One region of the Paenibacillus sp. UASWS1643 genome, then DNA from elsewhere that is predicted to be linked to it. Evidence: riboswitches for the same ligand, from Rfam matches in the RefSeq annotation. Region 1 holds a riboswitch; each other region holds the start of a gene.
What was found. A riboswitch is a leader RNA that binds a small molecule or an ion and turns the genes downstream of it on or off. The one in region 1 is predicted to bind cyclic di-AMP.
Positions count from the first base shown of each region.

Region 2: it holds a riboswitch for cyclic di-AMP, as region 1 does, so the genes downstream of both, FE296_RS02705 (resuscitation-promoting factor) here and FE296_RS01440 (C40 family peptidase) in region 1, are expected to answer to the same signal.
Region 3: it holds a riboswitch for cyclic di-AMP, as region 1 does, so the genes downstream of both, FE296_RS25185 (3D domain-containing protein) here and FE296_RS01440 (C40 family peptidase) in region 1, are expected to answer to the same signal.
Region 4: it holds a riboswitch for cyclic di-AMP, as region 1 does, so the genes downstream of both, FE296_RS10670 (C40 family peptidase) here and FE296_RS01440 (C40 family peptidase) in region 1, are expected to answer to the same signal.

Region 1 covers NZ_VXKZ01000085.1:13,985-21,514, reverse strand. Annotated here, with positions in the region: gene FE296_RS01450 (M1 family metallopeptidase) at 1-1,081, shown strand, start outside; gene FE296_RS01445 (hypothetical protein) at 1,092-1,943, shown strand; cyclic di-AMP (ydaO/yuaA leader) riboswitch at 2,189-2,326, shown strand; gene FE296_RS01440 (C40 family peptidase) at 2,330-2,800, shown strand; gene FE296_RS01435 (GNAT family N-acetyltransferase) at 3,156-3,650, shown strand; gene FE296_RS01430 (c-type cytochrome) at 3,801-4,157, shown strand; gene rbsK (ribokinase) at 4,232-5,215, opposite strand; gene FE296_RS01420 (4a-hydroxytetrahydrobiopterin dehydratase) at 5,260-5,556, opposite strand; gene FE296_RS01415 (hypothetical protein) at 5,587-5,781, opposite strand; gene FE296_RS01410 (hypothetical protein) at 5,807-6,100, opposite strand; gene motA (flagellar motor stator protein MotA) at 6,334-7,134, shown strand; gene motB (flagellar motor protein MotB) at 7,121-7,530, shown strand, end outside.
Region 2 covers NZ_VXKZ01000089.1:47,418-54,947, forward strand. Annotated here, with positions in the region: gene ispE (4-(cytidine 5'-diphospho)-2-C-methyl-D-erythritol kinase) at 1-157, opposite strand, end outside; gene FE296_RS02680 (small, acid-soluble spore protein, alpha/beta type) at 307-483, opposite strand; gene veg (biofilm formation stimulator Veg) at 734-1,009, opposite strand; gene yabG (sporulation peptidase YabG) at 1,163-2,059, opposite strand; gene rsmA (16S rRNA (adenine(1518)-N(6)/adenine(1519)-N(6))-dimethyltransferase RsmA) at 2,119-3,021, opposite strand; gene rnmV (ribonuclease M5) at 3,026-3,571, opposite strand; gene FE296_RS02705 (resuscitation-promoting factor) at 3,727-4,911, opposite strand; cyclic di-AMP (ydaO/yuaA leader) riboswitch at 5,185-5,438, opposite strand; gene FE296_RS02710 (TatD family hydrolase) at 5,680-6,450, opposite strand; gene FE296_RS02715 (HD domain-containing protein) at 6,783-7,530, opposite strand, start outside.
Region 3 covers NZ_VXKZ01000115.1:119,194-126,723, reverse strand. Annotated here, with positions in the region: gene FE296_RS25215 (DUF4247 domain-containing protein) at 1-337, opposite strand, end outside; gene FE296_RS25210 (DUF4178 domain-containing protein) at 350-856, opposite strand; gene FE296_RS25205 (DUF350 domain-containing protein) at 880-1,281, opposite strand; gene FE296_RS25200 (PspA/IM30 family protein) at 1,377-2,048, opposite strand; gene lpdD (prenylated flavin chaperone LpdD) at 2,167-2,499, opposite strand; gene FE296_RS25190 (polysaccharide deacetylase family protein) at 2,654-3,445, shown strand; gene FE296_RS25185 (3D domain-containing protein) at 3,551-4,222, opposite strand; cyclic di-AMP (ydaO/yuaA leader) riboswitch at 4,225-4,421, opposite strand; gene FE296_RS25180 (amino acid ABC transporter ATP-binding protein) at 4,639-5,361, opposite strand; gene FE296_RS25175 (ABC transporter substrate-binding protein/permease) at 5,348-6,784, opposite strand; gene FE296_RS25170 (M20 family metallopeptidase) at 6,995-7,530, shown strand, end outside.
Region 4 covers NZ_VXKZ01000103.1:177,021-184,550, reverse strand. Annotated here, with positions in the region: gene FE296_RS10695 (YkvI family membrane protein) at 1-12, opposite strand, end outside; gene FE296_RS10690 (xanthine phosphoribosyltransferase) at 217-798, shown strand; gene FE296_RS10685 (hypothetical protein) at 896-1,225, shown strand; gene FE296_RS10680 (hypothetical protein) at 1,345-1,563, shown strand; gene FE296_RS10675 (carboxymuconolactone decarboxylase family protein) at 1,709-2,038, shown strand; gene FE296_RS10670 (C40 family peptidase) at 2,110-2,574, opposite strand; cyclic di-AMP (ydaO/yuaA leader) riboswitch at 2,580-2,711, opposite strand; gene pelA (pectate lyase) at 3,140-4,093, shown strand; tRNA gene FE296_RS10660 (tRNA-Leu) at 4,267-4,350, shown strand; gene xynC (glucuronoarabinoxylan endo-1,4-beta-xylanase XynC) at 4,488-6,182, opposite strand; gene FE296_RS10650 (divergent polysaccharide deacetylase family protein) at 6,637-7,431, shown strand; gene FE296_RS10645 (N-acetylmuramoyl-L-alanine amidase family protein) at 7,406-7,530, opposite strand, start outside.

The DNA of each region.
Region 1 (7,530 bases):
CGATTTTGTGTACGCAGAGGAGCCATTCTCCGCACCCAATGTGCCTGGTGTACGAATCAAGTTATATCTGGACCCTGCTCATCAGGATCTGAAAGAACGTTATTTCTACGCCGCGAAGGCCGCACTAGCTAATTATAGCAAATGGTTTGGCCCGTATCCTTACGCAACCTTATCCATTGTAGTTCCACCCAAAGCGGGGAACGGTGCTGGAGGTATGGAATACCCTACGCTAGTTACGGCCTTTGGAGCCGATGATACTACCCCAGGTTATGACCTGGAACGTACCGTAGTCCACGAGATTGGACACCAGTACTTCTACGGCATGGTTGCCAGCAACGAATTCGAGGAAGCCTGGCTGGATGAGGGGTTCACTTCTTATGCAGAAGACAAACTGATGGAGCAGGAATATGGATTGATACCGAATCTGCCGGTACAATCGGGACTGATTACGTCTCCTTCATCCTTAACACAAGAATCCTGGAAGTTTGATTCACAGAATGAGTATGCAGCCAATGTCTATACACGTGGCAAGCTTGTATTGCTTGGTATCGAACATCAAGTCGGTGCAAAAAAGATGGAGCGCATTCTCTCTACCTATGTGAAGAAGTACCGCTTCAAACATCCCACTTCGGCTGATTTTCAGAACGTTGTGGAACAAGTGACCCGCACTTCCTGGTCTGATTATTTTGATCAATATGTCTATGGTAACGGAATGGCTGACTTTGCTGTAGAGAAGATTCGTGTTACGCCTGTACAGAAAGACGGCCAAACATTGTACGAGTCATCCGTGACGATCGCAAAAAAAGGGAGTGATTACAACGCCGTTCCTGTTCGCATTGCTTTTGAAGACGGGCATATCCTCACCAAGCAATGGAATGGTAAAGAAGATCGCATCACCTATAAATTAACTCACACATCCCCCGTAGCCTGGGCCATGACCGATCCCCTGTACTCGATCGTGCTGGAGAACCGCCATATGAACAATTTCCTGAAATCCGGACTGGATGAGCGGGCGAAGTCCCGCTGGAGCATGAGTGTAACCAAACTAATAGAAGCCATATTCGGAGGTCTGTCATGGTGAGGTGGAAACGGTGAAAGCGAAAATACGTGAAGGCTGGTTTCTCGTCCGTCAGCATATGTTCATTGCCGCACTCTTATTTCTCTATCAACTCATTTGGGGATATTTCTTCTATCGCATGGTACAATCGGCAGTCGTCCCGCTGCTCCTGCGCTATCCAGATGCTGATGCAGGGGAGCTGAGTACACTTTTGTTCAAAATGGAAAGTCAACTTAACCTGTCTACCCATCCAGAGGTTCATCGTTATCTATGGATTCTAGGGGGCATGCTGCTGGTTCGCATGTTGATCAGCCCCCTCATTCAGGCAGGACTGCTCTACTCACTTCAGCACTTTAATTCTACAGAAGAGCGTATCCCCTTTGTCCGGGGAATCAAAAATCTGTGGAAACCGATGCTGCTGCTCCATACCATACGTACTTTATTGATACTTCTGCCCGCTTACTGGCTCATACCGAAGCTCTACTCGATTCTCATGGACGGATTTCATTCTCTTCAATTACTTTTGCCTGGTATACCTTATGTTGCTGCCTGGATTGTATATGGTTGGATCATCCACCATGCCATACTCTACATGCAGTTCGGTGTGTCGGCACCAGAAGGAGAAGGCGGGGCTCACGGTACTCTCAAAGCACTCTGGATTGCACTGCGTCATCTCACCGCTGTAATCGGCATTGCACTCCTGCTGGGCGGAGTACACCTGCTCGTCTTTGGGGCATTCACTTCAGCCTCATGGTTATTAACGGGACTTACCGGACTTATACTACAACAGACGTATCCGCTTGCCAGATGTCTATTAAGTCTGTGGAAAATATGCAGCCATTTCCGATTATGGCAGTCCAAAATATCCAAAGGTGAGAGCACATAGTTTAAAAATTGTTACCATCACATGTTAAACTCATGGCCTAATATGTACTTATAAATAGGCAAACCTCAACCTTTCCCCGTCAAAGGTCGAGGTTTTTTTTGCTAAATTTGTTGCTAAACGTTGCCAAATCCGTACTCCTCTGTTACAATAATCGCAGTGAGTTTTTAGTAACAACTTTGTAATCTTTACATTCATATTTGTAACTACTTAAAATTAAATCGTCATTTCTTGATTTCGCAGGTGCATAACTAGCATAGCCAAATTCCTGGCACCTGGGAAGCGGGGGAACCAGTTATGGGTGAATTGATCTTGCTACAGAGGGATCATAGGGGACCTTCAACCGAATCCTTAAGCTAACCTCGCAGGCGTTGGAAGGGGAATATCTCTTGTTCAAGAAGAAATTAACCGCAGCTGTACTTAGCATCACATTCGCTTTATCGCTTGGTGCAGGTAGCGCATTCGCAGATTCAAAGATGGACACAGTAATTGATTCAGCAATGGGAACTACATACAAAAGTGGGGGAACAACGCTTAACGGATTTGACTGCTCCGGATTTACACGGTATGTATTCGACAAGTTGGGTATTGATTTGGCACGCCAATCCAGTTCCCAATTCGACATGGGCGATTCCGTATCCCGCATGGAAATGAGAGCTGGCGATCTGGTGTTCTTTAATACAACAGGTAAAGGCGTATCCCATGTAGGAATCTTTGTAGGGGATGGAAAGTTTGCACACTCCTCTTCTTCCAAAGGCGTTACGATCAGTGCATTGAGTGAAAACTATTGGGCCAATCGTTATGTTGGCGCGAAACGGATTATGAGCACGGACGCATATGAATCATTGGCCCTTGACTAGGGACAAGCTGAGCAACATGATGCTGTAACCATTAACCATACTGGAACGAAGCAAGAAGCATAACAGCACCGCCCGGTACATTCTCCGCAGGAATGTATCCGGCGGTTTTTTTGTGCTTCAATCCTTATTTATGTTGCAAGTTATACTCGGGGTATATCCTGCGACATAAACGAGTCCATTTTGCGTTCGTTTGTCCGTGCCCTTATGATGTTTTTACCCATCCCGTTATAATATAAACGGAATTACCGGAACTTTTGTTTCATTTTTTTTCTTGGGAAGGAAGACTTGCTAAATGAACATCTCTTTTGTAGAGTGGACAAAGAGTTCTGTTTCAAGGAAAGGAGCATGCAGGTGTATGAAGGAAACCCCTGTGACGTTTCACGTTGTACCCATGCGAGAAGAACATGCGGAGCTTATCTGCAGTTGGCAGTATGACCCGCCTTACAATATCTACAGCTGGCTCCCCTGGGAGCAGATGAAAGCTCTGGAAGTGGAATTCGGAGATGCACAGCTGCGGCAAGAGCAATATGCGATCGTCCTGGATCAGAACGATCATATATGTGGGTTTGCTCAATACTTCCCACTTCAAGGGGTAACCCGGATTGGCCTTGGCATGCATCCAGAGCTGTGTGGTCAGGGTCAAGGTACAGCTTTTGTCACGGCCATTGTACAGGAAGCCATTCGCCGAAATCCGAAGAATGAGATCGATCTGGAAGTGCTCACTTGGAATGCTCGTGCCATTCAAGTCTATCTGAAGAGTGGATTTGTCACCCAGGATACATACGAACGACAGACCCCAAGCGGCTTAAAGCCCTTTCACTGTATGGTTTATGAAGGGCCTCGTGATTAAAATCCATTGCAAAACAACCAAATTTGCGCCTTGTTATGTGATTAGTTCAAAAATTTCCCACAAAATGCTATGATGTCAGTACAGGTTCCGTTATAATGATATGGATAGTTTCAGGTTAGATGATCTTTCATTCTGGAGGGGACATAAGGGATGCACAAATGGATCATGAGCGGAGTATTTTTTGCAGCATGCGCTTTAGCTATTGTTTTAATGTTTACGCTTCCAGGGAAAGAAGAAGTGGCTGAAGAAGCCAAGCCAACCATGCCGGAAGTAACATTGGATGCCGGACAGGCTGAAGCACTGGTCAAAGCCAATTGTATCTCCTGTCACGGGGATCAGCTTCAAGGTGGCGTAGGACCTGCTCTGGCAAACATCGGTAGTCAGGATGATCTGGAGAAGATCTACACTACGATTGTCAAAGGTAAAGGTGGTATGCCTTCCTTCAAGGGCAAACTGCAGGATGAAGAGATTGCCAATATCGCCATGTGGCTGTCAGAGAAGAAATAATCTCTGCACACGCATAACATAGAGGCGCTTAATCCCCTTTTGGGAGAATAAGAGCCTCTTTGTTATATCAATTATTAAGCCTCTGCGGCATGCTCAGCCAGAAAGGCCTCAACTTCACGTGCGGACGGCATCCCGGACTGGGCGCCGAGCTTTGTCACGGATAACGCGGCCGCACCCATGGCGAAGCCTACGGCCGCGTCCAACGTCTCACCGCGCGCGAGGGCTACCGCCAGCGCGCCGTTGAAGCAATCGCCAGCGCCGGTCGTATCGACGGCGCTTACGGCGTAGCCGGGCGCACGGCACGCGCCGGCACGCCCTGCTTGTACGCGGCCACCAGGCGCCGCCGCGTACACAGCTCCCTCGGGGCCGAGCGTCGTGACGACAGCGGCCCCGAGGGATGCGGCGAGCTCTGCGACCGCCGCATCCAGGTCTTCCGGCCGGAGGTGATCCCGGCCGGTAAGCACGGCAAGCTCACTGCGGTTCGGCGTGACAACGTCGACGCACCGCAGGAGCTCCTGGGGCAGACACGGCACCGCGGGAGCCGGGTTGAGCACCACCAGTGCGCTGCCTTCAGCCGCCAGTTGGGCGGCGCGGGTAACCGCTGGCAGCGGGATCTCCAGCTGCAGCAGCACCGCTGCGGCTGCAGTCAGGCTTTTTACCGTATCCGCCTCTTCCAACATCTCAGGCACCACTTGCCCATTCGCACCAGGAATAACGATAATCCGGTTGTCTCCCCGAGAGAGCCAGATGGAAGCCGTCCCTGTAACCGTGTCTTCCAATATGCGAACCTGCGAGGCATCTGCCCCACTTTCCGTCAGACTGTGCAGCAGACGTTCGCCAAAACCGTCCGATCCCACCGCACCAATCATCGTAGTCTGTCCACCCAGACGCGCAGCGGCAACAGCCTGGTTCGCCCCTTTGCCACCAGCGAGATAATGCAGCTCCTCACCACTCACCGTCTCTCCCTCTTCCGGAATCGTGTCTGTCTTCACCACGAGATCCATATTGAGACTGCCAACGACAGCAATAAGAGGTTGTTTCTGATTATAGTCTGACATGTATGGTTCACTCACTTCTGGCCGCGCGATAATAACTGACCTCGTTATTCCGACCTCATTTTGTCATAAGCTTCGTTATATTGCCCTGCTTCCTTGATATCTACAGATGTGATCCCCCCCGCATCCCATGACGTGAGACGCAGCGTAACCGTTGTATAATCAATCGTAATAAAAGGATGATGATTGAATGCTTCCGAGATCGCAGCGACCTCATCCACAAATGCAATCCCTTTCATGTAGTTGGAGAACACGAATTTACGTACAATCCACCGTCCCTCTTCCAGTTCCCAGCCTTCCAGCCTCCCCAGATGAGCTTCGACTTCCTCTTGCGAAAAAACCATGCGTTATCTTCCTCCCCATAGGATGGTACATTACAGACGTGAGTCCGTATAACCACCGACACCTTCGGCGCTATCAACAGCAACCTCAAAGGCCAGGCTCACCGCCATGCGGTTGGCCCATTTCACGACTAACATCTTACCACGGACAAGCTTCAAAATCCAATCAACTACATGGCATAGAACCAATGACCATAAGGCTTCGAGGGCAATTCCAGTTTCATCCATACCCTTGAAAATGCATGTAAACGCACTAAATTAAAGGTACAAACGTCAACTCTTCTTCCCCGATCAAAATATGAATGCGGTGCTGCTCCTTATCATGGATGACCACGCCACTTCCAACCGGAATAACAGACTCCTCGCCCAGCGCATAGAACAAATCCTCCGCCAACGCCTCATCCACTTCAAGTTGGTCAGATACAGCCAGTCTCTCCCACTCTTCCGCGTCCATTTCAAAGAAAACATACCGATCCGGTATGCGTCCGATTGCCGTTGTCAGATCTGTCAAAATTCCTTCATAATCCCGTCCATGCTTTACGCCCATTGGCTTTTCACTCCTATTCGGCCCCTAAGGAGCGGATTTGATCTTATTATACCTGAAAATAGCCCTTAAAAAAAAAGGCCTTCTGGTCGATAAATACATATATGACCGTTTTAACTGTTTTAGCAACCGTAAGGAATGCCTAACATTGAACGGATTGCGGCCAAAAATTCGTCCGGAAGCCCGAATACAGCCGCTTGAAAGGATTCAATTTTATCTCATGGATGAGGTGTATGATGAACATTTCAACGATTATTGGACTAGTTTTTGGACTGGTCTCCCTTGTACTCGGTATGTTCCTGAAGGGTGCGCCCTTAATCAACCTGGTTAACAATCCGGCAGCCTACGTTATTATCTTTGTTGGTACAGCAGGAACTATCTTTATCGCATTTCCAATGTCTGAAGTTAAGAAAATCCCTAAGCTTTTCGGGATCATTTTCAAAAATCAAGTACTTATTGATCGAGTGTCTCTGATCGGCACGTTTATGGATTGGGCTTCCACTACCCGTCGTGAAGGTTTGCTTGCACTGGAATCAAAAGTAGAAGAGATTGACGATCAGTTCCTTCGTGGCGGTATGCGTATGATTATCGACGGCAACGATCAGGAATTTGTAAGTGATGTACTGATGGAAGATATTCATGCTACAGAGGAGCGCCACCGTGGCGGTGCCTTGATCTTCGCTCAAGCGGGGATGTACGCGCCAACGCTCGGGGTTCTCGGGGCCGTTGTAGGTCTCATCGCAGCACTTGCCGATCTCAGTGACATGGAGAAACTCTCCCATGCGATTGCGGCAGCATTTATCGCAACACTCCTTGGTATATTTAGTGGTTACGTGTTATGGCACCCGATGTCTAACAAGCTGAAGCGGATGTCCAAGCAAGAAATGGAGATCAAGCTGATGATGGTTGAAGGATTGTTATCCATACAGTCTGGTGTATCCACCATTGCCATCAACCAAAAGTTATCCGTATTCCTGACACCTTCCGAACGTAAACAACTGGAAGAGAAGGAGGGATCATCAGGTGAAAAAGGCTAAAAAGCACGAACCACATGAAGAACATATAGACGAGAGCTGGTTGCTTCCCTATTCTGACTTGATGACCTTGTTGCTTGCCCTGTTTATCACGTTGTTCTCCATGAGTTCACTCGATGCAGCCAAGTTCGAGCAGATGGCTTCCGCACTAAGCAGTGCATTGAATGGAGGCTCCGGTGTTCTGGATCATACGTCCATGAATCCGGATACGCCAGGTGCCGATCTGGGTAAGAACAAACAGGAACCTACAGAAATCACCAAGAAAACACCAGCTCAGATAACGGATGCACAGATGGCTCAAAAAGAGCAGGAAGATCTGGAGAAGCTCAAGAAACGGCTTGACCAGTATATCTCGAAGAACGGACTTTCGGACCAGCTGAACACCAAGCTGAATCAGTC
Region 2 (7,530 bases), on a different contig from region 1:
TGAAAATGGTATCTCGCGGCAGCTCCGACATTTCCAGCCGATCAGCCAGATCGACCATGGTCATGATCATTTCAACTTCATGGAATCCATCGCTTCTTTTATGTAAAACGTCCAGCATCAAATTAATTTTAGCAGGCGCTTTTTCGTAAATTTTCAAGGCGTTCACCCGTCCTCACCTTTTCCCTAAGACAACTTAACATATTATATCAAAATGGGGCTGTCAAGTCATTTCTATTCCGCATCTAAGGGGAAAAAGCGGGGTTGTTCCTGACGGATTTCCCCGCTTTTCAGTCTGTTTGAACCGAATTAAGATTTGCGGGCAGCCTGCTCAGCAAGTTGAATGGCTCTTTTCACCATGTTTCCTGCATCCTTGGCTTTGATTCCACCCCAGCCTTCCTGTTGGACCGTATCATAGAAGCCAAGGTCTTTCGCAAGCTCATTCTTCAGATCCTCTGACATGACACTTCTTCTTCTGCGACTCATGAACCATCCTCCTCCAAAGTATCCTTCATAATGTGATGAGTTCGTTCACGTTTTGGACATCTTGTCATCAGGCTATATTCAGTTTCCTGCATTGCTTTAAGAAACTGTCCCTTCACCTGTCCATATAGTATGCCGCGACTGTTCCTCGCTCATTCCTGAGTATGTATGGGTTACGTTAGAGGACGAATTGGTGTTTAAAAAAACAAAAAAGCAATCCGCCTTGTGGGGCGAATCGCCTGTAAATCGATACTTACGTCTCCATATAGGAGCTATGCGTCTGGCTGCCCGGGTCATAAACCATGACTTCCACCGACTCCGTAAGTATATCCGCATAACTATAAGATACTCGCTTGAAGGTTTCTTGCTCCTCATCAAGCTTAACAATAAAAACAGAAGGGTACGTTTCTTCCAATACACCCGTACGCTCAATGGTCTTACGGCGGCCACCATTAGCCCGCAACATAATTTTCTGACCAATATGTGCATCGAGATTGCGTTTGATATCCAACAGCGTGTTTTTAGCCATTGTCGACGACCACCTCTTTTCTTGTCCATTATACCGGATTTTACAGTCATTGTCAAATCAAAACTAATTATTATATCAGCATCAAAAAGTTGTTGTCAATGAATTTTTTTGCAAACAAAAAAAGCCCCAAATTGGGACTTTAAATGGCCTACATCAGACTGCCGACGGGTTCACTTTTAACGTAGATAAATCATTCAGCCCAGGCAGACCTACCCGGTAACTCCCCCGTGTCTCGACACCACCCACACCCTGGCTACCACTGATGGTATTGTGCAGAACATCACTCATATTGACCGTATCACGCACAGATGTGAAGGAGGCCTTGGCTGCCACATAGACCGGATCAAGTGCATGAATGAGAATTCTGCCTGGAGAACTGGCAAAGTTTGCTCCAGCGCGCAACAGGGCCTCAAAATGGGACTGACAGGCCCCTGCCACAATAGTGAGTGCATCCAGATGGCGTTCATATTGTCTGGCCACCTGAATGGCCGACACAAAATTTTGCGAGTTCTTGTAGCTACCAAGACTATATAAGTCATAGGGCTGACGTGTCTTTAGCACCCCATCATGACCCGTAATGACCACGATATCTGGACGTACTTTGGGTAATAAACGGTATAAGGTATCTGCCATTGCCGATTCATGAACATATTGTCCCTCTGCGGGAACACGAAGTTGCTCATAGAGATCCATACTTTTTTTCAAATAGTTCGGATCTCCATCCAGATGAAGCACCTTCCCAGGCATCTCAAAATAAGCCGGTTCCTGCTGAGCAGACCAATCCTGTACCAGACCTTCGCGATTCCGCTCAGCCTGTTCCATACGATTCTGCTGCAGGCGGGACAGGGTCTGATGTGCTTTAACATGCGCCTGTCTGGTCTTGGCGCTTTGCGGTTCATAGGGAACCTGTATCAAATCGTCCACTGGGGAATCGGCAAGCAGCCGGAACTCAGTCCCTTTAATGACCGCAGCATCCAACTGGAGGCCTTCCACCCGAAAAGTCACATCGCCACCGTATGACTTCCGAACGACCAAGTCTCCGATATTCATCAACGTAATCACCTCTACCCCATCGTATGGGCAGAGACCCGGTTTGGTTCATTCAAATTTTACAGCGCTGCACGTACCCCTGCTTCCCACATTACGGTGCTGAGTGTAGCGTACTCCTGCAGACTCAATGTCTCTCCGCGTCGGGACGGTTGAATACCTGCCTGCTCCAGCAGAATGTCTGCCTGTTCCCGGTTCTCCTTTGTGAAGAAGCGTGCCTTCAAGTTGTTTGAGATTGTTTTTCTCCGCTGGGCAAAAGAAGCCTGTACCACTTCGAAGTAGTGTGCTTCATCCGGAATCTCCACTGGCGGTTGCTCACGCACTTTCAGCTTAATAACAGCTGATTCCACATTAGGTTGCGGAATGAAGACTGTAGGAGGCACAATACACACAAGCTCCGGCATACTGTAGTACTGAACTGCAATGCTCAGACTGCCGTAGTCTTTTGATCCCGGTGCAGCAGCCATGCGTTCAGCCACTTCTTTTTGGATCATGACAACAATGCTGTCTACCGGCAGCTTCTCTTCCAACAGTTTCATCATGATTGGAGTCGTTACATAATAAGGCAGATTAGCCACGACACTGACTTTGTCCACGGATGCAAAATCCGTATTAAACAACTCAGCCAGATCAAGCTTCAGCACGTCCCCATGATGAACACGTACATTCGAATAAGGCTGCATCACTTCTCCCAGGATTGGGATCAAGCGCTGATCAATCTCTACGGCTGTGACAGGACCAGCTACCCGAGCGAGTCGTTCCGTAAGGGCTCCAATACCCGGACCGATCTCCAGTGCACCCTTGGACTCGTCTAAATCGGCTGCATTAACGATTTTGTTCAGTATATTTTGATCGATCAGAAAGTTCTGACCCAGACTTTTCTTAAATGAGAATCCGTGTCTTTGAATAATTTCTTTGGTTCGCTTGGGGGTTGCAATTTCTATCGTCTCTTCCATGTCCTTCATATGCTCACAATCCTTCACGTTCAATTTGCGCTAATGCTGTAGAGAACTCTTCCCGTGTAATCTGAAATACACCGAGACGTTTGTGGAACTGCTTACCGTTACAATATCCGATACCCAGCAGATTGCCCATCTCCATGCGACGTGCAGCAGCCTGCGGATGCACAATAAGTCCTGCCGCGATCAGGTCCTCCCAATCGATCAGGCTAGGAGCGCCTTCGTATGAAGTATGTACGCGTGCCAGAGCATGACGGATCGCCTCCGGTGAGGCATTCTCCACCCCAATATCCCCTTTGCGTGTGGCATCGGCTTCCGGAATGAAAGCATGTTTGCAGCCAGGCACCTTATTCGCAATGATTTTACGAATGCGCTCGCCAGCATGATCCGGATCTGTCAGTACAATGACTCCCCGTCTCTCCTGAGCAAGCGCAATCCGCTTCAGAATGCGTTGGTTGATGGCTGATCCACCTGTTTCTATGGTATCGGCTTCCACGGCCCGACGGATGGCTACCGTATCGTCACGGCCTTCCACCACAATGACTTCTTTTATCATGTTCCATTTCTTCCTTTCTAACGCAAAAAGAAGAGGAATATCCTCTTCTCTGCCAAACGGCGGGGGAGACTAAATTCAGACTCCTCCGCCGCATATTCCGCATGAATCATTCATGCAACTATTTTATAGCATTCCCATTTCAAAGTAAAACGATTTTAGTTCGCTTCCGGCTTCACCGGACCGATCACGTAGACCGTCTTGCCTTTCTTGCGTCCAAAATTCAGGGCATGCTTCACACTGTCATAATACACATCAATTTTGTTGCCTTTAATGGCACCGCCTGTATCTTCCGCACGACGGAATCCCAGACCTTCGATATATACCCACCAGCCAATTGGAATGACTTTGGGATCAACCGCAATGGTGCGTCCTTCCGTTACACGAGTACCGGAAGCTGTTTTAGTTCCAATGCCAGGCTCTTCGGAAGAGTAGGCAGTCATGGATACATTTTTAAGTACTTTGGAGTATTTAAAAGAAGTCCCGGATACGGTAATCACTTTGCTGCCCGAGGCAGATGTTTTCTTCGAGTTCGTTGTTGTAGCCTTTTTGGTTGTTGAAGTCTGAGCTGATACGGTCTGAATCTCTGGTTCTTTCACGACCGGTTTTGCTTTGGTGCCGACAGCAATCACTTTATCTACACGATTATTCGCGACAGATTTGCCGACCATTTTTTTGGAGACCAATTCTCCATCCTGAAATACCTTTTCGATGTGCTGTACAAGTTTGCCTTCTTTGCCGTTCACAACGACACGGTTATCTCCTTTGTACAAGCTAGGGTCAGCCGTTTTAATGACTTTGTAAGCGATCGGATGTTCTACATCCACTGTACGCTTTGTTACGCGCACTACACGAATCTTCATATCCGCTTTGATCGAAGTTCCAAGCGCCGGATATACTTTATCATTACTTTCAACTTGAATACCTGATTTTTGAATTGCATCTTCTACCGATGAATCCGTTGTATACAGAGTCTTGGTGTCTCCGTCTGCCGTAATGTTAACTGGAACGGCCCGCTCAATAACGATTCGGTCTCCATCTGTAATCGCTCCATTCATGGACATGGATACCTTATCGTGAGGGCTGACTGTGATCGACTGCTCCTCCAGCATTTCCTGAAGCATTCCTGTACGAGTCTCTACCACCTGAGCTTTGCCATCAATAACCAGTGAAATTTGTTTCCCGGCCTGACCGTAAACGACTAACAAGATCATGATTGTAAGCGCAATTGAGAAAATCGCGATCAATGCCATTTGACGCATGTTCTCATGCTTCCACCGCAACGCGAAAGACTTACTGGATGATCGTGACTCATGGGTCTCTTCTGGTTGGAATGTGCCCACTTCTCCGTCCTCCTTCATAGCCTCGCCGTCTAAAGTAATGCATGATGTCTTTGACGTGACTATACCAAATTTTCTACAGAACACAGATTGGACCAACATAATCCGGTTCTGCACCATGAATCAATCTTCGCAACATGATGTCATCCTCCTGAATACCTACCGTATGATGACAATATTTCTTTTATTCAAAAACAAAAAAGCCAAAGAAAGAGTGTAAGAGGAACTCTTTCGTGGCTTCCGAATGATTTTGAATATCGGAAATTCATGCACGAGGTTGCCTCTCTTTTTCCGCTTGCGAGGTTAGCTGTCGGGTTCGGGCGAAAGAGAGCCGCCCTATCTTGGGTCACCCGCTCATGGCGGACGCCCTTGAATTCACCCCGAGACCCAAAGAAGAAATCAAATACGGCTTCGCAGTTCCCTTCGCTGCTTTTGGGTCAGCGAACGTTGCGCATCGGCCAAATACACCGATGTTTAAGCCCTATTGGTTCCCCCGCTCTCCGTTAACGGAGACTCAGCGAGACTGATTCATGAAAGTAATGTTGTTTCATCGGAAAGTGTCCCTTTGTTCATCCCCCGAACATCTGTCCAATTTTCCGCACAACAATTCACTGAAAAGATGATATCCTGTTTTGATGCATGTTGTAAAGCGTTGATCAAGTACGTTTTTCTGAATATTTGGTTAAAATATTGTAATATTCTTGATTTATTTGGATCAAAGGGCAAATTACCTCCGCTTACCTGCCTTTTTCGCCCCATTTGCTCGTTTTTTTAACGAATTCCAAATCGTTCCATGGCATTTTTGGTTGTTATTGCAGCAATTTCCTCCACCGAAATGCCTTTAATTTCCGCAGCTGCCTCTGCAACCAGACGTACATGCGCTGTCTCATTTCGCTTTCCACGATAAGGGTGAGGTGTCAAATATGGAGCATCTGTTTCAATGAAAAACCGGTCCATAGGAACCTTTGCCAGCACCTCTTTTGGCTGCTTTGCATTTTTGAATGTGATCGGTCCTCCGAAGGAGAGATGGAAGCCCATATCGAGACAACTTTTGGCTGTTTCCCAGCTGCCCGAGAACGAGTGCATCACACCGCCAACCTCACCCGCTTTCTCTTCACGCAAAATTCTTATGATATCCTCATGTGCATCCCGATTATGGATGACAATCGGCATGTTTACTTCACGCGCCAAAGCAATTTGTTGTCGTAATACGCGATGCTGTATTTCCTTTGGTGAAGTATCCCAGTGATAATCCAAACCAATCTCACCGATCGCAACCACTTTTTCATGCTTGCATAAAGATGCAATCCACTCCAAATCGCCCTCCTGCATTGTGATCGCATCTACGGGATGCCACCCTACAGCTGCATATATAAAGTCATATGTTTCAGCGAGTTTCATTGTGGTTGGAATCGTCTCCCGGTTAAAACCAATGTTGATCATGCGACCAACTCCTGCATCCACAGCACGCTGAATCATGTCCTCGCGGTCCTCGTCGAATTGTGGTGCATCCAGATGTGTATGTGTGTCGAACAGCATCATGTCTGTATCTCCCTTCATGTCGAAATATCGACTATCTTCTTTTTCAAAATCCAATTTGTAAAATTCAATAATTCAATGACTCATACATAAAAGATTTTGGGTATCTGTGTATTACATCATTACGTTTGTTTCTTCACAACTACAATATATAGAAGATATACGGATATTCTGATCTATATATTGCTGATTGTGCTATTTTTGCCTACTTGCATTTACATAATTATGTCGATCTACATATACTCCCCATTAAAGCAGATTACTGTATCATGAAAAATAGCTCTTTTAGAAAGTGTTTTGATATCGAAATTCTTCATCGGATTATATCCACACGATTACAAGAAATAGGGGCGTATATGTGACGGTAATTCGTGAATAATCGCATCCACCTTGTTTTGCGGGTAATACAAATGATGTTTCCCTCGGTGAAGCCCACTGATAGAACGGACAATGTCAGATACTTCTGACAACTCACGTAAATTGTCCTGTCGATCCAGAAGAAGAATCTGCTTATCTGTGGATTCATCCGGACGAAACACATCATACGGATTATCCGAAGGAAAATCAATTTCAAGATCATATTCGGGATCAAGGCCTGCCTGTGCAAAAGCTTCCCGAATCTCTTCCATCATTGTCAAGTCGACCTGTTCGAGCTCTACATACTTATATAACTTGCGATCCATAAAACGTTCGCATAACTCACTCAGAACAGTATCGTCCTCCTTGCGCCACTGCGTAAATGCCGTCTGGATTAATGCTTCATCCAACTGCAAATATTCATCTACAGATAATTCTCCTGCAAATAATTGAGGGAGTGGATCAATCATGAAGCGAAATTGAAAACCATGCTGTATGAGTGTTTTTGCTCGCTTGAATATTTGCCGCAATATAATTTCAGAACTACGAGTTACCGGATGGAAGTAAATCTGCCAATACATCTGATACCGAGACATGAGGTAATCCTCCACAGCATGCATGCCTGACTCCTTGACTACAATCCGCCCATGATAAGGACGCAGCATCCGAAGGATACGATCAAGGTCAATCGTGCCGTAATTTACACCTGTAAAATAGGCATCCCTG
Region 3 (7,530 bases), on a different contig from region 1:
GAACATATTCCTTGGAGTCCACCTCAACCAAGGTATCCTCCGGCTTGTTCGGGTCTTGTTGCAGATGATAATACTCGTCCTGATACACGAGGAACATACGCTCTGTGTTCTCTGCCGAGATCTGATCCGTTTGCCTTTGGTCAGACAATTCCTGAGCCACTTCCGGAACGGTACGGTCTGAAGCCCGGTACACATAGGACGTTGAGTTACCACTGCCGTTAACCGATTCAAGCGGATATGTGTCCTGAACAGAAGGTGCTCCGCACGCGGACAACAGAGACATCACAAGGCTGAGGACCAGCATTAATTTTAATCCATGTGCCAAGCGTTTTTTCATTGGGAACCTCTCCTAGCTCGAACGAATTACTTTGATATCCGCAGGAAGAATGGACTCACCCTCATACAGTGTAAATCTTCTGTCTTGCCACTCCACCCGAAGAAGCATATTATCATCCGACTGATACTGCCATACCAATTGTTCTCCAGCCTGGCCATATGGAGTTCTACCTGCCGTTGATACCATGCCTCCATACTCTTCCTCCAGATGAAATGCGCGTCCATCCAGGTCCAGCAATGTGGGCACCTCATCAGGTGCATCAAGCCTGCCATCAATTGGTGTATATAGGGCGTAACGTGTGAGTTCCCGTTCTTCGATATGCAAATATCGAAATGCGGTACCATCCTGCAGCGTGAGCACAACTGCATTTCGAGCGCGATTTTGTACCCGACCAACGACTTCATAAGTGACCAGAGAAACCTCACAGATATCACCAGGTGCAAGCTGAAGCATCGTTTTCTCTGCCTGCGGTGGTTCAGGTTTTGTTAGTATTCCTTTAATTCGTTTCCATACACTCATGAGAATTACTCCTGTTCCTTATCTTATAAACAAGCGGCAATAATCAGTGCGCCCACGATATGTAAAGCGCCAGAGAACAACCCGTATCCTGTCTTCCCTTGCTGAATTCCCGTATCCAGATCCAGATTGGCCCATTTGCGAATCATAAAGTGTACAACACTCTCCAGAATCAACAAAATGATAAAGGATACAACGGAGACCAACAATGCTTCTCCAAGATGACCAGCCGTAGAAATGGACGTAGCGAGTACATACCCTTGTGCAAATAATTTCATAACCATCCGTGTAGTAACGGCCATATTGCCAGCCTTAACTTCAGCAAAATCCTTATATTTCGTGAACAGTGAATCTACATACATCAGGACAAACAGCAAAACCGAACCAGATCCGGTCCAGACCAGCATCGCCAAAATATTCAAATCCATTTACACAGCCCCCACATATCAACATGAACCGCATTTAAAAGCGAAGGAGAAATACTCTTCTCCTCCGCTGGTTAACCCTGCTGACAACCAAGGTATTAGTTCTTATTATCGTACTGTTTCATCAATGCTGCGAGTTCGTCTTCAACAGCCTGATCTTTACCCAACTTCTCGAACTCTTCATCCAAAGACTTGCCTTTGGAAGACATTTCGTTACTTGCTTCTGCCTGTGCTTCCATCTGCATCATTTTCTCTTCCATGCGCTTCATACCGGCACTTGCAGTATCGGAGCCAAACCCATTCAACGCTTTGTTGATTTCCGTTTGGGCTTTTGCTGCATTGTAGCGGGCTACCAGTGTTTCCCGTTTGTTCTTCATTTGAGTCAGTTGTTTACGCATCTCGTCCAGCTTGCCACGCAGGTTATCTGCTGAAGCCTTGTTTTGATCATAACTGGTTTTGTACTCAGTCATCTTCTCTTCGGCTGCTTTTTTTTCTTCCAAAGCCCTGCGGGCCAGATCCAAGTTTTGAGCACGTGCCGCCGTATGCGCCTGCTCTTCACGTTTTTTCACTAAAGCTTCCTGCTCTTCGAATAACTGCTTGAATTTCTTCTCAATGGCGATCTGTTGCGCTACTGCTTTCTCCGCATCTTCCAGGTCCTCTTGCATGTCACGGATATATTGGTCCGTCATCTTGATTGGGTCTTCTGCCTTGTCAATAATGGCGTTAATGTTAGACATGGTTAGATCACGTAAACGTTTGAAAATGGACATTATGTTATTCCTCCTAGTCGATATTACATCGTATATAAACATACATACGTAACAATCTACAACTCGTTTCAATTTTAGCAAATAAAATAAAATTGAAACATGCGATTGTTTAGGAAGATCACATTTCCTTGTTGAGATGATCCTCCATTAGCCTCTCTGCAGTCTGCACGATTTCATCGATCTGCATCCGTGTAATGGAATCAAAATGAATACCCATAATTACCGTAACGGTTACTTTCAGCTGCAGGGCAGCCTTTCGGGCAAGCCGCTCACACAACTCTTGTTCCTTATGCCCCGGAATATGTACCGTCGTCCCGCTGACGCGCTCATGATCCACGTAGAACGTGGCTACGGCACCAATATGCGCCTTTCCTCCGGTAACGAGAAAAACCTTATCCTCTCCTGCTTCAATCACCTGTAAACGTATGGATTTCAAATCATATGTACTCATATCCTATCCACCTATCCTTTTCTATATGTTTTATATGGAGGAATTATGGCTGTCATAAGCTAAATCCGCAATGAAACTTCTCACACTACGCATATTTTATGAGACCCCCGGGCATACCAAGGAGAACGTCATTTTGGAAAAGGAGGCCGTTATTATGCGTGTACGCCTCATTATGCTGATGATTATCGTTATTTTTCTCGGGGGATATCATGCTCCAGTTTCATCACGGGATGTTTCAAGCCCGTCAAGTGAATCAGTATCAGGTTCGGATTCTGCGGAAGAAGAACAACTGACATTGGGACAGTTACGTCAAAAATATGCCGATACGTTCAAAACGAATGGTCCTTCAACCAAGAAGGTTGCACTCACTTTTGATGATGTACCTGATCCACGGTTTACTCCACAAGTGCTGGATGTATTGAAGAAATACAATGTCAGAGCTACATTCTTCATCGTGGGTAGTCGTGCTGAGAAACATCCGGATCTGGTGAAACGCATCGTTAAGGAAGGGCATATGGTTGGTAATCACAGCTACAATCATCCTGAATTCAGTAAGCTGTCGATGAATGCCTTTCGCAAACAAATTTTACATACCGGAGATATTATTCGACGTTTGGCGGGATATACACCCAAGATGATTCGGCCACCTTATGGAGACATTAATGAAGAACAGCTGAGATGGGCTGCCAAACAACACTATAGCATTGTGAACTGGAACGTAGACTCCCTGGACTGGAAAGGCCTATCAAAGGAACAGGTGAAAGATAACATCCTGTCTGCCGTAAAACCCGGCTCCATCGTTCTGCAACATGCTGGAGGCGGTGTAGGATCAAACCTGAACGGCACGATTGAGGCTTTGCCTGAAATCATTGAGGAATTGCGAAAGCGCGGATATGAACTCGTCACCTTGGACGAAATGCTGGGATTACCGAAGGCGAAAGAATAGAATAACCGTGTTAGGAAATCATGAAAATATTAAAAGGGTGCTGTTCAATCGCAAGTTAGCGACTGGCAGACACCCTGTTTGAATTCGTTAGATGTAATTTACTTTCTACTTAAGAATATACAGCTCGATATCCTGGAAACCAAATGTGCTTACGGACTGTTTGCTACCCGGGATAAAGATATCAATCCGATGACCCTTGATTGCACCGCCCACATCACGCGCTGTGGCTACAAAAGCCTGCTTTGGCAATCCTGGATGGCTGTGACCAGTTACCAGTACTTTGGTTCCGAGTGGAATTACACTTGGATCAACTGCAATCGTACCCAGTTCAAGGTCATTTCCGAAATAATCGACTGCACCCCAGCCTCCATTTTCAGACGGATCTGCAGAGTAAGCCGTTGCTTTTACGTTCACAGCTTTGCTGTAATCGAATGTTTTACCCCAGGCCTGAACCACTTTGTTATCTGCATTAACGTCCAAGCTTGCTGTGGTAACCGTTTTGGCATGGGTCTTGCTCTCCGTCGCCGCGGCAGCTACATTGTTTGCCTTACCGGGAATCGTAATTTTCAAACCACCATAAATGTTGTAAGGTGAAATGTCGTTGTTTGCTTTAACCAACGTGTTCATTGCTACTCCATATTGTTTTGATAAGGTGTAGAAGGTATCCCCTTCTTTGGCCACATGAACTGAATCGGCGTGAGCCGGAACGGCTTGAATTAGCATTGCTATTGTCAATAATGCTACTGCTGTTTTGGCTATACGTTTCTTGTTAATCATGGTCTTCCTCCCTCATTGTGCCTGCGAAGTTAGTTGTCGGATTCGGATGAGGAGCCCACCCTATAGGTTCTTCATTACATTGGAATCGTTATGTACCCCTAATTCACCCCAAGCAGTGTGCTGTAGATCTCCCCCCTGCACAATCTGCATCGTTACATCCCCCGCACTCCCTGTCCGGAAGTTTCGGCAGAGTTCAATATATCACAACTTTGTAACCTGAACTTGTAGTAATTCTTACCAAATGGTTTTTAGCATGTCATCAACTGTAAGAATACTGGATAATTCAGAAAATTTAGGCGAACCGACTTCTTTATATTTGGTAACAGAAAAGTTACATTTCGAATCTTTAAGTGATTAATGCGCATAAAAAATAGCGTTACCGACTCGAAGTCAGTAACGCTATTTGATCACTTCGTTTAGAGTACTTTCGCAAGAAAATCACGTGTACGTGAATTTTTCGGTGCTCCAAACACCTCATCTGGTGTTCCCTCTTCTACAATAACCCCGCCGTCCATGAACAGGATCCGGTCTCCTACTTCACGTGCAAAACCCATCTCATGCGTTACAATGACCATCGTCATCCCGCCTTCTGCAAGACGTTTCATGACATCCAGCACTTCACCGACCATCTCGGGGTCCAGTGCCGAAGTAGGCTCGTCAAACAGCATCACATGCGGCTGCATGGCCAATGCTCTTGCAATGGCGATCCGCTGCTTCTGTCCACCGGACAGCTGATTCGGGAATGTATCTTTTTTATCGTACAAGCCCACGGTGTTAAGCAAATCAGCAGCAATTTTTTCCGCTTCCTGAGTGGATTGTTTCTTCACTTTAATCGGAGCAATCGTGATGTTTTGCTGTACCGTTTTGTGTGGGAACAGGTTGAAATGCTGGAACACCATGCCCATTTTTTCCCGAGTTGCATTAATGTTGTGCTTCGGATCAGTGATTGACACGCCTTCAAAATCAATCTCACCCGAGGTAGGCTGTTCCAACAGGTTCAGACAACGCAAGAATGTACTTTTACCTGAACCGGAAGGGCCGATGACTACGACGACCTCACCTTTGCCAATCGTCACGTTAATGCCCTTAAGCACATCGTTATTACCATAAGATTTGTGTAATTGTCTAACGTCTATCACTTGCACTCAACTTCCTTTCCAGTCGTCCCAGCAGCTTGGACAAAATGAACGTCATTACAAAGTAGATGGCTGCTGCAATCAAAAATGGACTCAATCCTTGGTACGTAATGTTTTTGACTACACTTGCCTGATACATAATATCCACCATACCGATAACAGAGATAATGGAGGATTCTTTAATGATAGTTATGAATTCATTACCGATCGCTGGTAATACGGCTTTGAAGGCTTGTGGCAATATGATATAACGCATCGCGGCGCCTCTTCCCATACCTAATGAACGCGCTGCCTCCAACTGACCACGATCCACACCTTGGATGCCCGCACGGAAAATCTCCGCCAGATAGGCACCACTATTGATTGAAAGTGTAATGATACCTGCCTGAAGTGCAGTGAAGTTAATGCCAAAGCTCAGGGAAAAACCATAGTAAATAATCATCAATTGTACCAGCATCGGTGTGCCACGGATCACTTCAACGTAAGCAGTACCGATCCAGCGCAAGATTGCAGCGTCATGCAAACGGAACAAACAGATGATCAATCCAATAATTACCCCGAAGATAACCCCAAGTGCAGACAACAGAAGTGTGTATCCTACACCTGTAGCATAGAAACTTTTATATTCCCAGAATACTTGGAAAATATTTTGTGATTTGTTCGCTTTATCCGCCATCAAGAGGCTGGCGTCCGTCACCATCTGATTGATTTTATCTTCACTTTTCAATCGCTCCAGTGTTCCATTTACTGCAGCTAGCAGCTCGGTATTACCTTTGCGAATCCCGATTGCCGCTTCTGCTTGCTCTTCGTCCGGAACAGCAGCAGCAAGTCCAATGATATCGTCCAGATAACCTGCAGCAACGGTATCTTCAACGATTGCCGCGTCAATGCGTTTTGTTTGCAGTTGAAGCACGATATCCGAGATTTTATCAAGCGCAGTAAGCTTCGCTCCTGGAATACCTTGTCCGATTGTTTCCTGAATGGAGCCTTTCTGAACGCCAATTTTCGCATTTTCAAGTTCTGCCATGGTTGGATATTTGTCTTTATCCACATTGCGAACCATAATCACTTGTTTTGATTTATAATAGGTGTCGGAAAAATCGATACTTTTCTTCCGCTCATCCGTCGGCGTCATACCTGAAATTACCAGATCAACACGCCCGCTCTGCAATGAAGGCAGAAGACCGTCGAAGCCCATATCCTCAATCACAAGTTCAGCGCCAAGATCTTTGGCAATCTCTTTGGCGATCTCAATATCAAAACCGACGATTTCATCTTTGCCATTAATCACTTTATGGAATTCATAGGGTGCAAAATCGGCACTTGTACCGAGTACCAGCTTTTTACTGCTTGAATTATCTGTAGTTCCACTTGCAAGTGCCACAGGAACGGCAGTTGTCAGCAGAACGACAAGGGTCAACAGCATCATGGTATAACGACTTATTAATTTCAACCTCGTTCTCTCCCCTTACAATACTTTGTATGCTTCTCATGTTGATGACTGAGTCATTATAAAGTACAATGCATGATTATGCAATGCATTTTGACATTACAAATCTTGACTTGTTTCTGAAAAATTGAAGCAAACATGATATAATCAATGAATTATTTTCATTTTTGCATAAGGAGTTTACTAATGACAGCTAACAAATCACAAATTCTGACGGTTATTGATCAATATGCTTCCCGTTTTAAAGCCATTTCATCATATATCGGTGCCAACCCCGAACTGGGAAATGAAGAGTATCTCGCTTCTGCCCGTTTGAAAGAAGAACTGGTCTACCACGGTTTCACTGTAGAAGCTCCAATCCTTGGACTGGAGACAGCCTTTATCGGAACCTATTCAGCCGCCAAACCCGGCCCTACCATTGCATTATTGTGTGAATATGACGCCTTGCCGGAGATTGGTCACGCTTGTGGACACCATCTGATCTGCATGATGAGTCTTGGAGCTGCTGTTGGGCTGAAATCCATTCTGGATGAAGTAGGTGGAACGATTAAAGTGTTTGGCACACCCGCTGAAGAGACACGTGGTGCCAAAGTTCCGATGGCAGAAGCAGGTTTGTTCGATGACTGTGATGTCGCTCTCATGGCGCATCCATATTATGCCTACGAAAAGTCAGGCAGCTCGCTGGCTATTGATGCAGTACAATTTGAATTCCATGGCCGATC
Region 4 (7,530 bases), on a different contig from region 1:
TGCCTGTTTCATGTGTTTCCCCTCTCAGGCCCCTGTTTAGTTTGGACATGCGGGTACCATGGTACAAGGTATGCTTGACCCACGAAAGTCATGACAATGAATAATGAGCTTTGGCTTGAATTGCGTCTCAAGGACAGCGCCCAGGCAATTTCGCTTGAACTTATAGATAGATATATGATACTTTTACCTCATAGGATAGGCTTGGGAGGTCAAATCATGGAATTATTGAAACAACGAATTTTACAAGAAGGTGTGGTTATCTCGGATCAAGTTTTAAAGCTGGATGGTCTGTTGAACCACCAGATTGATCCTGCATTAACGATGGAGATGGGGCGTGAGTTCGCTGCCCGTTTTCGTGAAAGTGGAGTGACCCGTGTAATCACGGTAGAATCCTCGGGGATTCCGGTTGCGTTTGCCGCGGCCTATGAACTTGGGGTGCCACTTGTATTCGCCCGTCGCAAAAAAACACTTCTGGCTGATCCTGATGCTTACTGTGAACGCGTACCGTCCTTTACCAAAGGAATTGTAACTGACATTATGGTATCTCGCGAGTTCATTCATGAGAATGACCGTATTTTGTTCATTGATGATATTATTGCCAATGGAGATGCCGCTCGTGGCGTCATCAAAATCATTGAGCGTTCCGGTGCGGAACTCGTCGGATTCGGCGTTGTGGTAGAAAAATGTTTCCAGGCAGGGGCACGAACGATTCGTGAACAGGGTATTCCGGTGGAAGCCTTGGTACGCATTCGTTCCCTGAACGATGGGACGGTACAATTTGACGATAACGAAATGTGACATTTTAAAGGAATAGGGCCTATTTTTTGAACTATGCCTTTGCATGGCCGCTAATTTCATTTATAATGGGGTTATGTTAGGGAGAGGAGGCAACACCATGGGGAACCAACCGGCAACAGAACAATTCTTTAATGATAAGCTGGCGGAATCGAAAGTTCATTTTGAACGTGCCCTGGATTGTAAACATACGGAATTCGATGACCTTTATCCCTATATGATTGAACATCCTCAATTTTTCTGGTACAAACGCTATGTTGCCTGGTCAGAATTACTGACGATTGTAGGCTTGTGCGAAGAGTTGTCCTTCTCTTGGAAAGAACAATTTACACCGCATCAAGTGGAGTACCTTGAAGAACGTGTGATGTCCGCCAAAGTGCTTGATTTTTGGTTCGAGAAGAACGACAGCAAAGAGCACGCGCAGCGGTAACTTTCAGTCGGGACATAATTTCGAATGACATGACAGTCCAATACAGTCACGTGAGACCTAAATGACATTTCATTTAGGTCTCTTTTTGTAAATAAATTTGGAATATAGGAGCCATGAAGATGATCAGTGATACAGAACTGGACGCCCTGCGTCTGTCAGGTGAGAAAGTAAGAGTAGTACGGGACGAGCTGGAATCTAACGATGTAACCGGGATTGTTGTTGCCTGGGATGGCGAGCAGGTCCTTATCCGGCGTCAGAATCGACGTGTAGTTAAGCTGGATCGCAGTTACAAATATCAGCTGTTCAGCGAGCCTCGCCAGAGTCCACTTGGTGAGTAGCAATCGCTTATAATTGAGCAGGGACGATGAGCGTTTAAATGTTTGGAATTACCATGATTTCTTGGCATAATTGACTCACTCGGGAGAGAAGATAGGTACAGTGAGGAAGATCTGTAACTATAGCCGAGAGGGTGTGCTACGAGCCATGACATTGATGAATGATAAAGTTCATGCCTACAAGGATCAGATTGGAGCATTAAGCGATGTACTGCCAGGTGTGGTGAAGTCATATCATGAGTTTACCGGAGAATGTTTCCAACCTGGCGTGATTGATGCAAAGACAAAACAGCTAATTGCGCTTGGTATTGGATTGTTTGCCAACAATGAGGTATGTACCTTCTACCATGTAGAAGAAGCCCGTGCCAAGGGAGCAACAGATCAGGAAATTATGGAGACCGTAGCCGTGGCCGGAGCTGTTGGAGGCGGACATGCCCTGTCTCAGGGTGCGATGCGAGTGCAGAAGGCGCTGCATTAAAAGCAATACAACATACTTTTTAAGTACAAAAAAGGCATCCGGTTAATAACCGATGCCTTTTTGTATGTGAATTACATTTTACCTAACATTTTATCATACATAAACTGTCCAGTTACCCGACGTGCTGTTACGTAACGATCATTGAAGTATGGATTCGATAACTTCGTGATGCTTACACCTTTACTGCTGGAGGCATGAGCGAATTGTCCGCCGCCGATATATACACCTGTATGTGAAATGCCTTTGCCCATCGTATTGAAGAACACCAGATCACCTGTGCGAATGTTGCTTTTCGATACAGGCGTACCTGCTTTGGCTTGCTGCTGTGAAGTACGTGGCAATTCAATGCTGTATTTGTTGAAAAGATATCTCATAAAACCAGAACAGTCGAAGCCGGCTACAGTCGTGCCACCCCATTTGTAAGGTATACCTGTCATGTTGTTCACTACGGAGTTGATACTGCTTGCCTCTGTGCTTGTTGCCCCGGATGTAAATAATACAGCTGCTCCAAAAATGGAGATAATCAGTTTTTTCAAAATCAATGTTCTCCCTTCGATGCCTACGGAGTTAGCTAAGGGTTCGGTAGAAGGTTCCCTATATTTCCTATGTATAAGAATAATTCACCCAAATTGGTTCCCCCGTTTTCAAACATGAAACTCGGCAATGAATAATTAAGTTTTTGTAACTATTTGAAACTATATTGCATAAATGCGTAATTGTCAAACCCATTTAAAACCCTTCGTAATACCTCAATGTTAGCGGAATTAAGGTTTTTATATGAAAGAAGGGATCAAGTTTGGGAATCATTCATGACAAAAACGTCATTAATGATTCGTTTAAGACGAATTTGGATAAATAAATAGGTTTGTCATGAGTTAAAAGGACTATCCCGTTATGTAGAATTAGAGAGATTATATTCATTAAGTTGCATATATTGACAAAAATCGATTTTTTGCATATTATCTGATTATCCAATCCACATATTGGATTAAAATTGATTTTATTATGCGATAAATACAAATAAAGGAGGTTTGGGGGCGTATATCATAGGTAAAGTAGAAGTGGAAGATTTATAAAAATGAACATAGGAGAGTGTTGCATTTGAAAGCGAAGAAAATAATTACTTTTGTCCTGGCATGTACGATGGTGTTCTCAGCAGTTGGAATGGCAGTTCTTCCTGTAGGGACGGTATCTGCCGCGGATGCATCGGGTACTACAGCGAGTATTTCTGATATTTTGAAGAACCAGCTGCCGGATGGAGGTTGGAGAAAAGATTATAAACAGACAAGTGGAGAGTGGGCGAAGTCCACGATAGACAACAAGGCTACATACTCAGAAATTAGAAGATTGGCGAAGGAATTTAAAAAGACAAATGATCCGCGATACTCCACAGCTGCAATCAAAGGAATTAACTTTTTGATCAACATGCAGTATTCAAACGGCGGATGGCCACAAGTTTACCAAAGCTCCGGATATCACAAGCACATTACCTACAATGATGATGCCATGATTAATGTAATGATCATGCTGGATGAAGTAGCAGCACGCAAAGGTGATTTCTCGTTTATCGACAGCACACTTGCTAACCGTAGTAAAAATTCAGTTGCCAAAGGTGTGGAGGCGATTTTGAATACACAAGTCGTTTCAGGTGGTAAGCTGACAGCATGGGGACAACAACATGATTCCAGTTCCCTTAAACCAGCGAGCGCAAGAATCTACGAAGTGCCATCGCTGACAGCTGGAGAGAGTGTAACGATTGTTAAATTTCTGAAAACCAGACCTGCTAACGCTAAAATTACCGCATCCATTAAAGGAGCGGAGGCTTGGTTTAACAAGGTGAAAATTACGGGGTACAAATATGAAAGAGCTAATGGAGATAGTAAAATTATCGCTGATTCCAAAGCTGCACCAATTTGGGCACGCTTCTATGAGATAGGAACGGATAGACCAATCTTTATTGGTCGTGACGGGGTAGTTAAATACAAATTAAGTGATATTGATAAAGAAAGAAGAGGCGGTTACGCATGGTATGGCAACTGGCCTTCCAAGCTGTAATTTGCAGTATGCTTCCGTTTTAATGAACCAAGCTATTAATAGTTAAAGGTAAAACCCGAATCGACATGGACGTCTGGTTCGGGTATTATTGTTATTATTTTCAGTGTTGACATGATAGATTCCGCATGATATATTAATTCTTGTCGCCGATATTGATCACGGAGATACAATATGCGGTCGTGGCGGAATTGGCAGACGCGCACGGTTCAGGTCCGTGTGGGCTAACCCCCGTGGAGGTTCGAGTCCTCTCGACCGCATTTAATAAAAAGACTCCTTAAGCTAACGCTTAAGGAGTCTTTTTTTGCATTTTTTGATATAACATTAACTTTAGATTTGAGTACTTAGTGCTTAGCTGCACGTACAGCAAATGTCTTCCATTAGCCATACGGAACGTTTATTGTGCTGCGGTAACATTAACGCTGTCAATATTCGGTCCTTCGGATCCGGTAGTGACCACTTTCAATGTATTGGTGCCCGTGTTCATGGGGACCTGTATTGTTTTTTCAACCCATGTGGACCAGCTTCCCGTAGCCGGAAAGGGCTCGTTGCTAATGACTTTGGTTCCGTTCACAAAAATGTCGAGGTTCCGAGTGCCGCTTTCCAGCGCATAACGAAACTTTACATTTTTGGTGCCTGTAATCGTATTGTTAATGGCGTTCCATTGAATGGCTGAACCAGTCATCGCATTGAAGTTAACATACCCGGAGCCAGTGTAACCAGGGTAGATCGTTTCAATGGTAGCATCCGTAAGAGTTGTTCCGGTCTCGGCTTCATAAGTAGTGCCACTACCTGTATTTCCGCCGTTATTCCCGCCAGTAATGTTGGCAACAAAAGTTGTTACGCTCTGAGGTGGGAGCTGTGCCGTGAAGGCTCCATTGGATACGTTAAGCGAGGCCCCGCTTGCCAGGTTGCGACTGCTGTCCGTAATCCATGAGGACACCGTGGAGGCATTACCATTTTGCAGAACGAATTTTTGGCTTGTGGCCGAAGTTCCACGGTTAATTGCTACGACAACGACCTTGTTATCCCCTTTGTAGGCAGAAACAAATGTGTTCGTATCCGGGTTTTTGGTTGCATCCACTCTGAGATAGCCAGGACGTACAAATTTGGAGAAATGGGCCATATTATACCCGCGTTTGCTTATGGTACCGTCCTCTTTCATCGGACCATACTGTCTGCGGATGTACCACCACACATAGGCCTGGAAATCACCTTCTACCATGGCATTGTGCATGTGATAGGAAACTTCTAGTGCTTCAGGCCAGCGGTCTGCTGAATTGTTGTCACTGTTCGGAACATACACCTCAGTCATCCACAGTTCTTTGCCAGCTCCTTTTTGCTTAAAGAGGGGGTAGGCAAAATTCGAAATCTGAGTTCCGTACGTATGTGCTCCCAGAATGTCCATGTTGGCAAGGGCCTGCGGATCATTCAGGATTGGGTCGGATATGTTCTTTAGGTACTGGAAGGATTCAGGTGCCATGACTTTGGTACCTTGAATGGAACCAGCATTTTCTTTCATGAATCGAAGGATCTCTTGTGGAGTCCACCAGGTCCAGTCATGAGCATAATCCGGTTCATTTTGTACCGAAATGGCATACAGATCTACACCGTTATTTTTCATGTAGGATACAAAGTCGTTCAGATGTTGCGCATATGCGGCATATTTGTCGTATTTCAGACGTTTGGCATTTGTATCCCCATTACGGTTGAATGTTTCAACCATACTGCTCGGAGGATTCCATGGGGATGCGAATACGATTGCCCCCTTTTCAATAGCCCGTTTGGCTGTGGCAACTTCACGATACCAGTTATTGGAATCTGGATCAACGTAGATCCTGAGAATGGAGAAGCCTAACTGATTCTGATCATTACCAAAAGCAGTTTCACGTTGAGCGGGAGTCAGATCACCAATCCAGGCAGGAAGGTTAATGCCCCCAAAGCCCTTAATCAGCTGTTTTTCCGAGGACAAATTAATGTTTGCATCACTGGCTGCTGACACATTTGTCGGGGTTAACATCAAAGGCAGGGCTGTTAAACAGGCCAAAAGAACATTAATAGACTTTTTTAGTTTGAATTTCACTACTTTCATCCTCCTCGATAATGGTAGATGGTTACATAGATAAAACGCGACCAGGGATAACAAACAAGAATAGCGGATTGCCTGGCATTTATTTTATGTAAACCCTTTCAAAACCTCCTTCCATAAATCATAGGAAAGAAATGAAGCACATGAATTCTTTCATTTGTTGATTCTACTAAAAAATTCCTATACTGAAAACCTGACAAATTACAGTATTTTTTCTAATTAATCTCTATTTTCTAACTGTTCAATGACAGTTCTTGTCTGAATACAAAGGAGAAAACTGGAATGATGGAGATCTTCGTTTGAAATAGAGGTCTTCAATGGCGGGGATGTCGTTATTAAGGAAGGCTTTGGCTTACATATTCCTGCCTTCATTATCAAACAATGAGATCACAGAAGTTACGGGGAGGGAATCATGATGAAAGTACAGAGAAAGATTTATCGATTAACTGCAGGTATTATGGCATTTTTGATTGTGATTTACGCAGGCATATCAGTAGGAGGGCCAACAGCGGCAGCTTCAGAGTCCACATCGAATCACAAACGGTTAGCGATTATCATCGATGATGTTGGTAATGACATGAAGGGTACGGCCGAGATCCTGGCAATGCCAGTTAAACTAACGGTAGCGGTCATGCCTTTTTTGCCAACAACGAAGAAAGATGCGATAGCTGCACATGAAAAGGGGATGGATGTGATTGTGCACATGCCCATGGAACCCAAGAAAGGACGACCTGAATGGCTGGGCCCGGGTGCAATCACATCCAATCTAACAGATGAAGAAGTCCGCTCCCGCGTGGAGAAAGCGATTGATGATGTGCCCCACGCAATTGGCATGAACAATCATATGGGTTCCAAAATTACTTCGGACAAACGCATCATGTCAATTGTGCTCGATGTATGCAAGGAGCGGGGCCTCTTCTTTGTAGACAGCCGTACGAACTTTCGCACCGTGGTGGGGGAACTGGCCGTATCCAAAAATATGCCACCTGTAGGTAATGACATTTTCCTGGATGATCAAAACTCCAAGCAACACATTCGCAAGCAACTGGATCTAGCTGCTCAGCGTGCGATCGACAAGAATATCTGTGTTGTCATTGGTCATGTCGGTCATTCGGGGATGAACACATCCGCAGTAATTCGTGAATCCGTCTCCCGTCTGCAAAATCAGGTTCAATTTGTAGGAATTGGTGATCTGGTTCGAGATGTGTGGCAATGGCATTCTGCTCCTACACTACCGACAGGTAATAAATAATGCCATTGGCAATGGACTGGGCGATTCGTTTTTGCTCAGCGGGGTCATTCATTCTGGCTCGATCTGCCGCATTGCTCAAAAATCCGGTTTCAACGATGA